DNA from 3 places in the Enterobacter quasiroggenkampii genome. Region 3 is predicted to be linked to each of the others. Evidence: predicted binding sites of a transcription regulator. Region 3 holds the regulator's gene; each other region holds the start of a gene.
What was found. Region 3 encodes PhoB, which activates phosphate uptake and scavenging genes when phosphate is short. Its sites were predicted from a motif close to CTGTCATAAAACTGNCNNAT; they were not measured.
Positions count from the first base shown of each region.

Region 1 (5,208 bases), 1.8 Mb from region 3:
TCAGGTGAATAACCGGTATCACCGCTAAACCAGAAACGGTGATGCCGTCCTTCCATCACCCAGCCGCACCATAAGGAACGATTGCGGTTCCATGGCGTGCGCATGCTCCAGTGCTGTGCCGGTACGGCGGTCAGCGTCATCCCCTGCCAGGTGAAACTCTGCCACCAGTCGAGTTCGACCACGCGTTTTGCTCCCCGGCGGCGAAACCAGTCGGCGAGGCCCAAAGGAACAAAAATACTGACGTCGGGAAAGCGTTTGAGGATTCGGCGAAGGGTTGCGTCATCAAGATGATCGTAATGATTATGGGAAATGACGACCGCATCCAGCTGATGAAGTTGCTCGACAGACAGTACGGGGGGTGTCTTACGCTGGGGTCCCAGGAAAGGCAGCGGAGAAGCGCGTCGAGAAAACACCGGATCGGTAAGGATGGTATTGCCGTCCAGCTGCAGCAACACGCTCGCGTGTCCGAGCCACCATACCCCATCTTCCTGAGGTTGCGTAAGCTCAACCGGTTGCCACCACTGGCGGATAAAGTCTTCATAACCCAGCGCGGGCGGCTTCGGTAATCCGGCCTCTTTACGCGCTTTACGCCAACGGTCAAGGTCGCCGGGTTGATGTCCGACAGGATCGGTATTACAAAAACCGTTTGGGGTGTGATGTTTCAGGGAGGGGTCATACCAGGGATTTTTCCAGACCACAGCCACCTCCCAGGACAAAAAGATTAACGCTCAGCCACCAGGCGGATAAAGTCGTCTTCGTCTTTGTTATCTTCAGCGACCGCGTCTTTCGGCGCGTCTTTCTCTTCCGGTTCGTTAGCCTCACACAGACGGCGTAGCAGCGCATTCTGACGTTTTTGCTGATCGAGCAGCGCTTCCAGCAGTTCGATCTGCTCGTTAGTACGGGAACTGGCGCGGTTCACGAAAAACCAGATGACCAGCCCCACAAGCAGTACCACCAAAGAAATCATCAGGGATGCTATATTCAGCAGCCCTGAATTCAGTAACTCACCCATTTCACCACCTCAATAAAAACGTCTATTTTACCACTGGCGCGAAGGAAGGAAATCACGTTGAGAAAAAATGTCTATTACCACGGAATAAACTTGTTTATTGCGCAAACGCCGCTAAAAAACTGTACATCCTGATCGCACATCACATTGATCGTCTGCGTCCATAACACCACGCACGCTATCAGCACGATAATCAGAATTACCCAGCGTATTTTTTTCACTCCACACTCCGTCTAAGGACCTGATGTAACGAGATTATCACGCTTATCTTAAACAAGGACTAACTGTGCCTCCATCGCGTTTTTTTTCAGAATCCTGCACTTGTTTCATCGCGTAAACGCTTTACGCTAGCATTACGATAACAACGATAAAAGAGGTAATGATGCGATTCATCATTCGAACAATTATTGCACTGGCCCTTGTCTGGATTGGCCTTCTGTTAACGGGCTATGGCGTGCTCGTGGGGAGCACCGAAAACGCAGCCGGGCTAGGCATTCAGTGTAAATATCTCACAGCACAGGGAATGAGCACTGCCCAATATCTGCATACTGACAGTGGGATCGTTGGCTTAACCCACTGCCCTGTACTGCGTAAAACATCCGTCGTGATTGATAATGGCTAATCAGCCTGGTGAATGACATACAAAAAACGCCGCATCAGATGCGGCGTTTTTTTCTACCAGCAGGGATTAAAACGGGTAGTCGTGATATCCCATCTGTTCAGAAATTTTCCGTGCCGCAGTGTGCAGAATAGCCACATACTCATGCAGACGCTCTTCGGAGAAGCGTAAGGTTGGGAAGGAGATACTCAAGCCCGCGATCACCACGCCAAAGCGGTCAAATACCGGAACGCCGATGCAGCGCAGCCCCTCTTCCTGCTCTTCGTTATCTTCGCCATATCCCTGCTCGCGCACGCGGTCGAGCACCGTCAGCAGCGCATCCGTGCTGGTAATGGTTCGTTCCGTGCTGCGTTTGTATTCCACGCCTTCGAGGATCTGTTTCACTTCCTCGCGATCGCGCCACGCCAGCAGAACTTTACCAATGGCGGTACTGTAGAGCGGGTTGCGGCGACCAATGCGCGAATACATGCGCAGATTGTACATGGAGTCGATTTTATGGATGTAAACGATGCTGTCTTCATCCAGGGCACCGAGATGAATGGTCTCTTTGGTCAGGCGAGAGATTTCACGCATCTGAATGTCAGCGCTGCGGATCAGGTCAACATTTTGTAGCGCACGCGCACCCAATTCAAACAGCTTAAGCGTCAGAGAATACTTTTCAGATTCGCCTTCCTGCGCAACGTAACCCAGTGACTTCATGGTTTGCAAAAAGCGATAAACGGTGCTTTTTGACATCATCACGCGCTGCGACAGCTCTGTAATACCTATTTCACGCTCTTCTCCAAGCGCCTGTAAGATGCCAAACACCTTCAGCACGGAAGAAACAGAATCTGGCTGTTTATCCAAATCCGCAATAGCCATTTACCACCTCATAGCGAGTGTTTTATAAAAATCAGAACCGGTTTTTATTATAAGTTCCCGTCATGTCACCTGCAATCAATCCGCGTTTACTTCGTTACAAATCTGCGACATATCGCGGCTGTAACAATGCTAAAATAGTTACCCTGAGAATAATTTCACGCTGAGCTTTTTACTCCTGATGGAAAAGAATCTTTCTGATGGCCTGCCATTACCCCAGCGGTATGGCGCAATAGCGACCATCATTATCGGTATCTCAATGGCCGTCCTTGACGGCGCGATTGCAAACGTTGCCCTGCCAACCATCGCCAGCGACCTGCATGCCTCACCCGCCAGTTCGATTTGGATTGTTAACGCCTACCAGATTGCGATTGTGGTGTCACTGCTCTCGTTCTCTTTCCTCGGCGATATGTTCGGCTACCGCCGGGTATATCAGTGCGGCCTGGTGGTTTTCACTTTTACCTCCCTGCTCTGTGCCCTTTCAGATTCACTGCATACCCTGACGCTTGCGCGTATTGCGCAGGGTTTTGGCGGCGCGGCGCTCATGAGCGTAAACACGGCGCTGATCCGCTTGATTTATCCGCAGCGTCATCTGGGGCGCGGAATGGGGATAAACTCGTTTATTGTCGCCGTCTCTTCTGCCGCCGGGCCAACAATTGCGGCGGCGATCCTCTCCGTTGCGTCATGGCAATGGCTGTTCGCCATTAACGTGCCACTGGGTATCGTCGCCATCTTTTTTGCTCTGCGCTTTCTTCCCGCTAACGGCTCCAAAAGCAGCATGCCGCGCTTCGACGTGGCAAGTGCGGTGATGAATGCTCTGACCTTCGGCCTGCTGATTACGGCGCTGAGCGGCTTTGCCCAGGGACAATCTCTGGTGCTTACCGCCGCGGAGCTCATCGCCCTGCTGGCGATCGGCTTCTTCTTTGTACGCCGCCAGCTCACCCTGCCAGTTCCTTTGCTGCCCGTTGACCTGCTGCGTATTCCCCTCTTTTCGCTCTCCATCTGCACGTCTGTCTGCTCGTTCTGCGCCCAGATGCTGGCTCTGGTCTCCCTGCCCTTCTTTCTGCAGAGCGTAGTTGGCCGCTCAGAAGTGGAAACCGGGCTGCTGCTCACCCCCTGGCCGCTGGCGACGATGGTGATGGCACCGCTGGCAGGTTATTTAATTGAACGTGTTCATGCCGGTTTATTGGGCGCTTTGGGGCTGGCGGTGATGGCGACAGGCCTTTTCGCGTTAGCATTGTTGCCCTCGTCGCCTTCGGATCTGGACATCATCTGGCGCATGATCCTCTGCGGCGCAGGGTTTGGCCTGTTCCAGTCCCCCAATAATCACACCATTATCACCTCAGCACCACGGCATCGCAGCGGTGGGGCAAGCGGTATGCTGGGAACCGCGCGTCTGCTGGGCCAAAGCAGCGGTGCGGCACTGGTCGCCCTGATGTTTAACCTTGCCGGACAAAACGGTAACCACCTTGCGCTCCTCACCGCAGGCGCCCTTGCCACCCTAGCGGCGGTCGTCAGTGGCCTGCGGGTGACCCAGCCCAGGGTTCAGGCATAAAAAAAGCCGGGCGGAGTGTTCTCCCGCCCGGCTTTTTGTGTTTTGTTGCGTTACTTCAGGTATTCCCCACTGCGCAGCGCTTCAATACGCTTATCCAGCGGCGGGTGAGACATAAACAGCTCGCTCAGCGATTTGGATTTACCGTTAATGCAGAAGGCCATCATGCTGTTCGCTTCCTGCGGCTCGTAGGAGGTTTTGAGACGCTGCAGCGCGGCAATCATCTTCTCACGACCAACCAGCTTCGCAGAGCCGGCATCCGCGTGGAATTCACGGTGACGGGAGAACCACATGGTGATGATGCTGGCCAGAATACCAAATACCAGTTCCAGAACCATCGACACGGCAAAATAGATCAGCGGGTTGCCGTTGCTCTCTTCGCCTTCGTCGCGGTTGCCGCCCATAAAGCCCGCGGCAATCTGCGCCAGAATACGGGAGATAAAGATCACGAAGGTGTTTACCACGCCCTGAATCAGGGTCATGGTCACCATGTCACCGTTGGCGATATGGCTGATTTCGTGGGCGATAACTGCTTCGGCTTCGTCACGGCTCATGTTCTGCAGCAGTCCGGTGCTGACAGCAACCAGTGACGCATCGCGACGGGCCCCCGTGGCGAACGCGTTGATATCCGGAGCATGGTAAATGGCCACCTGCGGCATGGCGATCCCGGCCTGACGGGACTGCTGAGCCACCGTATTCATCAGCCACTGTTCCATATCGTTACGGGGTTGCTCAATGACCTCACCCCCTACCGATTTCAGTGCCATCCACTTCGACATCAGCAGGGAGATGAACGAGCCACCAAAACCAAACAGCAGCGCCATAATCAACAGACCCTGAACGCTGCTCGACTGAATTCCTGTCAGGCTTAGCACGAGCCCGAAAACCACCATCACCGCCAGGTTGGTGAGCAGGAAGAGCGCGATTCGCATCATAATTTTCTTTTTACCTCAGTTTAACAAAACGCACTATGCGATTACCCACATCGTATGGGTATTGCGGCTATTTTCAAGCATCCGGCGGGCGTAAGTCACCAGAAAGACACAACTTTACACAATTGAAAATCTGGCTGACGGAAGGATAAAGTACAAAAAGAAACAGGCACAATGTCTTGTGCCTGTTGGGAGGTTATTTTGCCGGAGCGGGCTGTACGGCAGGTTTCTCTTTTTC
Region 1 covers NZ_CP143745.1:3,430,819-3,436,026, forward strand. Annotated here, with positions in the region: gene V1572_RS16445 (MBL fold metallo-hydrolase) at 1-698, opposite strand, end outside; gene V1572_RS16450 (YebO family protein) at 722-1,012, opposite strand; gene mgrB (PhoP/PhoQ regulator MgrB) at 1,087-1,230, opposite strand; gene V1572_RS16460 (YobH family protein) at 1,392-1,631, shown strand; gene kdgR (DNA-binding transcriptional regulator KdgR) at 1,698-2,489, opposite strand; gene V1572_RS16470 (MFS transporter) at 2,668-4,041, shown strand; gene htpX (protease HtpX) at 4,092-4,973, opposite strand; gene prc (carboxy terminal-processing peptidase) at 5,167-5,208, opposite strand, start outside.
Region 1: the regulator PhoB is predicted to act here: its motif matches at 2,581-2,600, upstream of kdgR (DNA-binding transcriptional regulator KdgR).

Region 2 (5,208 bases), 2.2 Mb from region 3:
GCTAAGCGGCCTGAGGGCGTCATACAGCAGCGGCCATTTCTCTTCGTTATCCAGAAAACGGGCGATATTCACCGCGCGAAACTCGCTCGGGTTATCGCGCAGGACATCAAGCTCAGGCAGTTCTATCTCTGCCGTTTCGGCGTTAACGCCCTGGCGACAGAGCGACGCCGCCGCGAGATGGGGCTGGAAATCCAGAAAGCCGCTAATCCCTACCACCCGCACGCGTTCCGCGCGAATGGGGGCAACGGGCACCTCCTCCGGGCTGAGCCACGCGGAACGCAGGGTGCCGAGCGGCGTGACGCGCTGGTGATTGAGCCGGGCGCTGCCCTGCAGACGTGCGCCGCACTCCGCCAGCAGCGCTTCGGTCTCCAGCGCAAAGCGGTCAATATGCTGCGCGCCAATCAGGTGATACGGATGCTCGGGTGGCAGCTTATCGCGGTACGCTTCGTCCACCAGATCCAGCGAGCCCGACGAGAAGTGCAGGGCGCTCTGCCCCCGGGTGATAATCGCGCAGCGCAGCCCCTGCTTCGTGAGCTTAATGCCGCAGAGCAGGCCCGCCAGCCCGCCGCCGACAATCACGGTATCAAATTTCATCGTGTTGCTCCTTCTCAAGACCGCAAAGCCCCTGGTAGACCCAGCGGGTAAATTCACTTTCACGCAGGGCATCGCCCCAGGCGACAGGCTGAATACCTTTCCAGCGCTCGTTTAAAAACGCGCTGAGCTGATCGAGCGACTGGGTAGCGGTGGTGGTGTGAAAGCGCTGCAACAGCCCGGCGGCGCGACAGGCGCACAGCTCGCCCTGGCAGGTGCCCATTCCGACGCGGGTGCGGCGACGAAGATCGAGCAGGCTGGTGACCGTCAGGTTCTCCACCGCGTACTGCACCTCACCGGCGGTGACGGCTTCGCACTCGCACACGAGGCTGCGGCTTACTCGTCCTTCACCGAGCCACGGTGGCGTTCTGTCGCCGTGGCGGTACACCGCGGACCCGCGCAGCGGCGCAGGCAAAGAGATGATTTTTTGCAACGTTTTTTCGGTGGACTGCCGCGATCCCGGCAGCGGCTGTTCTGCCGTCACGCACGGCCTGGTATTCCCCAGCTTGCGGCAGACGGCATCGGTTGCCCACTCGGCCATCAGGCGATAGGTCATCAGCTTGCCGCCGGTGATGGTGATAAACCCGTCCATGCCGTCGCGCGTAGCGTGATCGAGCAGCACGATGCCCCGGCTGACGTTACGTCCGCTCGGATCGTTGTCGCTGGCGACCAGCGGACGCACGCCCGCGTAGGCGCGCAGAATGCGCGTCTGCGCCATCACCGGCGCCAGTTTTTCCCCTTCGCGCAGCAGGATATCCACCTCTTCAGCGGTGACGCGGTTGTAGTCAATTTCGCTGTAGTCCACGTGGGTTGAGGTCGTCCCGATTAACGAAATGGTATCTCCCGGCACGAGGATATCGGCGTCAGACGGTTTGCGGCAGCGGTTGATCACGTGGTTATTAATGCGGTGGTCGAGGATCAGCAGCGAGCCTTTCGCCGGGAACATGCGCACCGACAGGTCAGCGTATTCCGCAATCCGTTGCCCCCAGATCCCCGCCGCGTTGACCACCACGGTGGCATACAGCTCGCTGTGTTCATTGTATTGCGCATTAAAAAGCCGCACGCCGCAGATGCGATGGCCTTCGCGGATAAGGCCGGTCACTTCGTGCCCGGTGAGGATATGTGCGCCATGCTCCCTGGCGTCCAGCATGTTGGCGGCGGTCAGGCGGAACGGATCGACGGTGCCGTCAGGGACTTTCACCGCGCCGATAAGCGCCGGGTTAACCGACGGTTCCAGCCGCCGCGCCAGCGCCGGATCCATGGCTTCAGCCTGAATGCCCGCGGCGCCGCAGGCGGTAATAAAGGTGTCCTGAAAGGCGAGGTCATCTTCAGGAAGGGTAATAAAGAGGCCGTCGGTCGGTTCAATGCATTGTCGGGCGATACGCTTGAGGATCTGGTTTTCAGCAATACATTCGCGTGCGGATTCCGCGTCGGTGACCGCATACCGGGCGCCGCTGTGCAGCAGGCCGTGGTTACGCCCGGTTGCGCCCGTGGCGATATCATGGCGTTCCAGAAGCGTGACGCTTAAGCCGCGAAGGGCGCAATCGCGCGCGATCCCGGCGCCGGTTGCGCCACCACCAATGATTATCACATCGCTATAACGAGGATCGTGACTGGTCATTGTTTACCCTCTATGTTCGTTTTCTATCATTTAGCCATATTAATTTTGTGGTTTGTTTGATTTCGAACATAAACGCGCGGAATTCGAAAGTGAAACGTGATTTCATGCGCTTTTTTGCGCATTCCGTCATATTTCTGTAACAATCTGTGCGTTGATTCACAGTAACAATCACCGTGATTTCTTAACATCCCCGCCTCTGGAATTCAGGTGCGAGCCACCTGCTCATTCATTTCAAGGCCACGGAGGCTGTTATGCTCAGTATCTTCAAACCTGCGCCCCACAGGGCGCGTCTGCCAGAGGCAGAAATAGATCCGCTCTATCGCCGCCTGCGTTGGCAAATCTTCCTGGGGATCTTCTTCGGGTACGCGGCGTACTACCTTGTACGTAAAAACTTCGCGCTCGCCATGCCGTATCTGGTGGAGCAGGGCTTTTCTCGCGGCGATCTGGGGTTCGCGCTGTCGGGGATCTCTATCGCCTACGGTTTTTCCAAATTCATCATGGGCTCCGTGTCGGATCGCTCGAATCCGCGCGTGTTCCTGCCCGCCGGTCTGATCCTGGCGGCAGCGGTGATGCTGTTTATGGGCTTTGTGCCATGGGCAACCTCCAGCATTGCCATCATGTTCGTGCTGCTGTTCCTCTGCGGCTGGTTCCAGGGAATGGGGTGGCCGCCGTGCGGACGCACCATGGTGCACTGGTGGTCGCAGAAAGAGCGCGGCGGCATCGTGTCGGTGTGGAACTGCGCCCATAACGTGGGCGGCGGTATTCCGCCGCTGCTGTTCCTGCTGGGGATGGCTTGGTTCAACGACTGGCACGCGGCGCTCTACATGCCTGCCTTTGGCGCCATTCTGGTGGCGATTATTGCCTTCGCCCTGATGCGCGATACCCCGCAGTCCTGCGGCCTGCCGCCGATTGAAGAGTACAAAAACGACTATCCGGATGATTACAGCAAGGAGCATGAAGAAGAGCTGACCGCAAAACAGATCTTCATGAAGTACGTGCTGCCGAACAAGCTGCTGTGGTACATCGCGGTCGCGAACGTGTTTGTTTACCTGCTGCGCTACGGCATCCTCGACTGGTCGCCAACCTACCTGAAAGAGGTGAAGCACTTCGCGCTGGATAAATCCTCCTGGGCCTATTTCCTGTATGAATATGCCGGGATCCCGGGCACGCTGCTTTGCGGCTGGATGTCGGACAAAGTGTTTAAAGGTAACCGCGGTGCGACGGGCGTGTTCTTTATGACGCTGGTGACCATCGCGACGGTCGTTTACTGGCTTAACCCGCCGGGCAACCCATCAGTAGATATGGCCTGCATGATCGTCATCGGTTTCCTGATTTACGGTCCGGTGATGCTGATCGGTCTGCATGCCCTGGAGCTGGCGCCGAAAAAAGCGGCGGGCACGGCGGCGGGCTTTACCGGCCTGTTCGGCTACCTCGGCGGTTCGGTCGCGGCGAGCGCCATTGTGGGCTACACCGTTGACTTCTTCGGCTGGGACGGCGGCTTTATGGTGATGATCGGCGGTAGCGTGCTGGCGGTGCTGCTGCTGATTGTTGTGATGATCGGGGAAAAACGTCACCACGCTGAAGTGCTGGCACGTCGTCAATAAGGAGCTTTGCGATGAAATTAACTCAGTTAGCGACAGGCCTGCTGCTGGCGGGCCTGATGACCGGGTCCGCGCTGGCGGCGGATAAAATCGTTATTGCCCACCGCGGCGCGAGCGGCTATCTGCCGGAGCATACGCTGCCGGCGAAAGCGATGGCCTATGCGCAGGGTGCGGATTACCTGGAGCAGGATCTGGTGATGACGAAGGACGACCAGCTGGTCGTCCTGCACGATCACTATCTTGACCGCGTGACGGACGTGGCGGAGCGCTTCCCGGACCGCGCCCGCAAAGATGGCCGCTTCTACGCCATTGACTTCACGCTGGCGGAGATCCGCTCTCTGAAGTTTACCGAAGGCTTCGAGATTGAAAACGGCAAGAAGGTGCAGGTCTATCCGGGACGTTTCCCGATGGGCAAATCTGACTTCCGGATCCATACCTTCCAGGAAGAGATTGAGTTTGTTCAGGGGCTGAACCACTCAACCGGTAAAAACATCGGCATCTATCCGGAAATTAAAGCGCCGTGGTTCCACCATCAGGAAGGGAAGGACATTGCCGCGAAGACGCTGGAGGTGCTGAAACAGTACGGCTACACCAGCAAGAAGGACAAGGTCTACCTGCAGTGTTTTGATGCCGCCGAGCTGAAGCGCATCAAAACCGAGCTGGAGCCGAAGATGGGCATGAACCTCAACCTGGTGCAGCTGATTGCCTACACTGACTGGAATGAAACCCAGGAGAAGCAGCCGGACGGGACGTGGGTGAACTACAACTACGACTGGATGTTTAAGCCGGGCGCGATGAAGCAGATTGCGCAGTACGCCGACGGCATTGGGCCTGATTACCATATGCTGGTGGCGGAAGGCTCAACGCCGGGCCACGTGAAGCTGACGGCGATGGTGAAAGAGGCGCATGCCAGCAAGATGCAGGTGCATCCGTACACCGTGCGTGCAGACCAGCTTCCGCCGTATGCCACGGATGTGAATCAGCTTTATGAGGTGTTGTATAAGCAGGCGGGCGTGGACGGACTGTTCACGGATTTCCCGGATAAAGCGGTGAGCTTTTTGAAGGATTAACGCTGAAATTGCCGGGTGGCGGCTGCGCCTTACCCGGCCTACGAACTGCGGTTTTGTAGGTCGGGTAAGCAAAGCGCCACCCGACACATTCACATCTCGATTTCGATATCGCCTTTTGCCCGGCAGCAGCAGGGCAAAATTTCCCCTTCATTGATAAAGGCCAGCGGTTCGGTCAGCCAGTCCACCTGGCCGGCGACCAGACGGCAGCGGCACGAGCCGCAATAGCCTTCACGACACTGGTACTCGACCTCCACCTGATGCGCTTCAAGCGCCACCAGCAGGGAAGGGTGCTCTTCCTGGCACAGCACTTCTGTACCCGAAAGGC
Region 2 covers NZ_CP143745.1:3,834,810-3,840,017, reverse strand. Annotated here, with positions in the region: gene glpB (glycerol-3-phosphate dehydrogenase subunit GlpB) at 1-594, opposite strand, end outside; gene glpA (anaerobic glycerol-3-phosphate dehydrogenase subunit A) at 584-2,212, opposite strand; gene glpT (glycerol-3-phosphate transporter) at 2,464-3,816, shown strand; gene glpQ (glycerophosphodiester phosphodiesterase) at 3,828-4,883, shown strand; gene yfaE (class I ribonucleotide reductase maintenance protein YfaE) at 4,973-5,208, opposite strand, start outside.
Region 2: the regulator PhoB is predicted to act here: its motif matches at 2,336-2,355, upstream of glpT (glycerol-3-phosphate transporter).

Region 3 (5,208 bases):
GCCTCGCACTTTTCAAGCACGATGCGGGCGGCTTTGTGTTTCTCAAACACCATGGCGGAAATCTGACCGTAGATTTCGGTGCCGGTCAGCTCTTCCAGCAGCTCGGCGCGATCGCTCGGTTTGGCGTTGAGAAAGGCAGCAAACTGCCCCTGAGAAAGCAGCATGGAGCGGGTAAAGCGCCCGTAGTCCAGCCCGGTGAGCGCGGCGGTTTGCTCCAGCTTATCCGTCACTTTGTCGGCCAGGATTTTGCCATCTTCGCAGCGCGCCAGCTCCACGCGCGGCGCCTGCAGGTTCCCGTCCGGCTGGTTGCGCGCCCGGTTTTGGCTCCAGAAGGCGCGATAGGCGGTGCCTTTTACCTCGAACTCCACTTCCGCCAGACACTCGGCGGTGTCGCGCGTCATCAGGTCGTTTTGCGCCTGGGAGACCTTCTGCAGTCGCGGCGTTTCGTGATAAAGCGCCAGACAGATGGCGTCGAGCAGGGTGGTTTTACCTGCCCCGGTCGCGCCGGTGATGGCAAACAGCCCGTTGCTGGCAAACGGCTCAGCGGTAAAATCAATTTTCCACTCGCCCTTGAGGGAGTTAAGATTTTTCAGTCGCAGGCTCAAAATTTTCACGCGTTTTCTTCCTCATCATTGAGCGCATGCAGGGTATGGCTGAACAGTTCGCTGAGCCTTGCGCGCTTCGCCTCGTCGATTTCCTCCTGCGAGAGTCTGCGTTCAAACACCTCTTCGACCCCCAGTTCACTGAGCGTTTCGCGTTGAGCGCTTAACAGGATTTTCTCGCGCTGCTCGCGGCTGCGGCGCACCAGCAAGACCTCAACCGGCAAATCTTCGGTCAGCGCCTGGATTTTTCGCTGCATATCGTGCAGGTAGTCGTCGGTGGTGATTTCGATGTCCAGCCAGATGGGGGGATCTTGCTCGACGCCGCGCCACTGCTCCAGTTGTGCGGTGATGGCATTGAGATCGCCTTTCAGCACGGCCAGCGGTTGAGTAACGGGCACCTCCAGCGTGTCGACGGCGCTGAGTTTTCCGTCGGAGAAGGTCACCAGATGTACGGATTTGGCTTTGCCCGTTTCGTCAAAGCTGAGCGAAAGGGGCGAGCCGCAGTAGCGGATGTGCTCGCAGCCGCCGACGATCTGCGCCCGGTGAATGTGCCCGAGCGCAATGTAGTCGGCGGGCGGGAAGTGCTGCGCCGGAAAGGCATCCAGCGTGCCGATATAGATGTCACGCACGGCGTCACTTTTACTGGCCCCGACGGTGGTGAGGTGCCCGGTCGCAATCACCGGAATCGACTGGTCACCGCGCAGGGCACAGGCTTCGGCGTGCTGCTGGTGGTAATAGTCGGTGATGGCCTGCAACAAATGTTGCTGCTTTTCCGCGCCCGACAGCCCCGCCTGGCTTTGCACGATGTCGCGCGGACGTAAAAACGGTATCGGACACAGCACCGCCCCCGGCGACCCGTCGCGCTTTTTCAGGATCTGCGGGGCGTGCCCGGCGCTGGCGACGACGGTGGTATTGAGAAACGCCAGGATGTCGCGGGATTCATTCAGCGTTGCGACGGAATCATGGTTGCCGGCGACGATCACCAGATGACAGCCGGTTTGCTGCAGATTCACCACGAAGCGGTTATACAACTCGCGCGCATAGCTCGGCGGCGAGCCGGTATCAAAGATGTCTCCCGCCACAATAATCGCGTCCACCTCGTGCGTCCGGGCCGTTTCCAGCAGCCAGCCCAGGAACGCTTCATGTTCAGCCGCACGGCTTTTGCTGTAAAAATTTTGACCCAGATGCCAGTCCGAGGTGTGAAGTATGCGCATAGCTGATCCGTGGCAAAAAAGAGAAAGCAGGATTATAAACGTTCAGAGAAGGGAAAATAACCGCTGTAATAAAACAACGGTTTGCCCGTTAACGTGGTACTGTTTTTCATAAATCTGTCATAAATCTGACGCATAATGGCGCCGAATTACAAACTTGTAACGTAAATAAGATAAGACAGGGCAAAGTATGGCGAGACGTATTCTGGTCGTAGAAGATGAAGCTCCAATTCGTGAAATGGTGTGCTTCGTGCTCGAACAAAATGGCTTCCAGCCGGTTGAAGCAGAAGATTATGACAGTGCAGTGAACCAGCTGAATGAACCCTGGCCCGATCTGATTCTGCTGGACTGGATGCTGCCCGGCGGCTCCGGACTGCAGTTTATCAAACACCTGAAGCGTGAAGCGCTGACCCGCGATATACCGGTTGTGATGCTCACGGCGCGCGGAGAAGAAGAGGATCGTGTGCGCGGTCTGGAGACCGGCGCGGACGATTACATTACCAAACCGTTCTCCCCCAAAGAGCTGGTGGCCCGCATTAAAGCCGTAATGCGCCGTATTTCGCCGATGGCGGTGGAAGAGGTGATCGAAATGCAGGGGCTGAGCCTTGATCCGACGTCTCACCGCGTGATGACCGGTGAAAATCCCCTCGACATGGGGCCTACCGAATTTAAACTCCTGCACTTCTTTATGACCCACCCGGAACGCGTGTACAGCCGCGAGCAGTTGCTGAATAACGTCTGGGGAACTAACGTGTATGTCGAAGACCGGACGGTTGACGTACATATCCGCCGCCTGCGAAAAGCACTGGAACTGAGCGGCCACGATCGCATGGTGCAGACGGTCCGCGGCACGGGTTATCGTTTTTCTACCCGTTTCTGAACAATGACAGGAGTGTGACGCGTGCTGGAACGTCTGTCATGGAAAAGGCTCGTCTTTGAACTGATCTTATGCTGTATTCCGGCCTTCATTCTGGGGGCCTTTCTTGGACACCTGCCGTGGTTTCTGCTGGCGTCGGTCACCGGGCTGCTCATCTGGCATTTCTGGAACCTGCTGCGCCTCTCCTGGTGGCTGTGGGTTGACCGAAGCATGACGCCGCCGCCGGGAAGCGGCAGCTGGGAGCCGCTGCTGTACGGTCTGCATCAGATGCAGATGCGTAATAAAAAGCGCCGCCGCGAGCTGGGAAGCCTGATTAAGCGTTTTCGCAGCGGTGCAGAATCGCTGCCGGATGCCGTGATTCTGACGACCGAAGAAGGGACGATCTTCTGGTGTAACGGCCTGGCGCAGCAGCTGCTGGGCCTGCGCTGGCCGGATGACAATGGACAGAATATCCTCAACCTTCTGCGTTATCCCGAGTTCACGCTGTACCTGAAAAAGCGTGATTTCTCCCGTCCGCACAATCTCAAGCTCAATAATGGTCGCCATCTTGAGATCCGCGTGATGCCCTACAGCGATAAGCAGTGGCTGATGGTGGCGCGCGATGTCACCCAGATGCACCAGTTGGAAGGGGCGCGTCGTAACTTCTTCGCCAACGTCAGCCACGAACTGCGAACCCCGTTGACCGTGCTGCAGGGCTACCTGGAGATGATGCAGGAGCAAACGCTGGAAGGTGCGCCGCGTGAAAAAGCGCTGCACACCATGCGCGAGCAAACGCACCGGATGGAAGGCCTGGTTAAGCAGCTGCTGACGCTCTCGAAGATTGAAGCGGCGCCAACGCTCGCGCTGAATGACACCATTGATGTCCCGATGATGCTGCGGGTCGTGGAGCGTGAAGCGCAGACGTTAAGCCACAAAAAGCACCACCTGACCTTTGACGTCGACAACACGCTGAAGGTGCTGGGCAGCGAAGATGAGCTGCGCAGCGCCATTTCCAACCTGGTGTATAACGCGGTGAATCATACGCCGGAGGGGACGGATATCGTGGTGCGCTGGCACCATACCCCAACGGGGGCCGAGTTTAGCGTGGAGGACAACGGGCCGGGGATTGCGCCGGAGCATATTCCGCGTCTGACCGAGCGCTTCTACCGTGTGGATAAAGCGCGATCGCGGCAGACGGGCGGAAGCGGCCTCGGGCTGGCGATTGTGAAACACGCAGTCAACCACCATGAAAGCCGTCTCGATATTCAGAGTACCCTGGGCAAAGGAACCCGCTTCAGCTTCGTTATCCCGGAACGATTAATTGCCAAAAAGATCGCCTGACGGCGGGCGTGTCATTTTACCTTTCCACGGGTCAGCCATCGCTGGCCCGTTTGCTTTGCAGTCAAGCGAAACGCGGATGAATTTTATACGGCTGGCTGTTTTTTGTTCGCATGATTAGCCATGGGTTTTTCTTATAAACAGCGTATTGTGCTGGTGCGTATTTTCATGCTGGCATATTGTTCTGGTTTTACGATCCCACCTTGCCTTTAAACGTTATAAGCGTTTAAATTGCGCCCCAGATACTGTCAGACCGACTGTATTTGCGTGGTAAATCGAAAAACTATTCTTCTCCACGCCAGGACGGGAGCATTTCCCGCTGAAATTGAGCAAATTTTCGGCTGTATCGTCCCGTCAGGGATATCGAAAATCTCAATGTTTTCAACACCACATCCACAGGCAGTAAGGTTTTATGACCCATCACTTAAAATCGCGTGACATCATCGCGCTGGGCTTTATGACATTTGCGCTGTTCGTTGGCGCAGGCAACATCATTTTCCCTCCAATGGTTGGCTTACAGGCGGGTGAACACGTCTGGACCGCCGCGTTTGGTTTCCTGATTACTGCCGTGGGGCTGCCGGTGCTGACCGTCATCGCGCTGGCGAAAGTCGGCGGCGGTGTGGATAGCCTCAGCTCCCCGATCGGCAAAGTGGCAGGCGTTCTGCTGGCAACCGTCTGCTATCTGGCCGTGGGGCCGCTGTTTGCCACCCCGCGTACCGCGACCGTTTCCTTCGAAGTGGGGATTGCTCCCCTGACCGGTGACGGCGCGATGCCGCTGTTCATCTACAGCCTGATCTACTTCGCTATCGTGATTCTGGTTTCCCTCTATCCTGGCAAGCTGTTGGATACCGTGGGTAACTTCCTGGCTCCGCTGAAAATTGTGGCGCTGATTGTCCTGGCGGTAGCGGCCATCGTCTGGCCCGCCGGCCCGATTAGCGACGCGATGGACGCCTACAAAAACGCCGCGTTTTCTAACGGCTTCGTGAACGGCTACCTGACGATGGATACGCTGGGCGCGATGGTGTTTGGTATCGTTATCGTTAACGCCGCGCGTTCCCGCGGTGTGACCGAAGCGCGTCTGCTGACCCGCTATACCATCTGGGCCGGTCTGATGGCTGGCGTAGGGCTGACGCTGCTGTATCTGGCGCTGTTCCGTCTGGGCTCCGATAGCGCCATGCTGGTCGATCAGAACGCCAACGGT
Region 3 covers NZ_CP143745.1:1,589,065-1,594,272, forward strand. Annotated here, with positions in the region: gene sbcC (exonuclease subunit SbcC) at 1-614, opposite strand, end outside; gene sbcD (exonuclease subunit SbcD) at 611-1,816, opposite strand; gene phoB (phosphate response regulator transcription factor PhoB) at 2,004-2,693, shown strand; gene phoR (phosphate regulon sensor histidine kinase PhoR) at 2,715-4,010, shown strand; gene brnQ (branched-chain amino acid transporter carrier protein BrnQ) at 4,420-5,208, shown strand, end outside.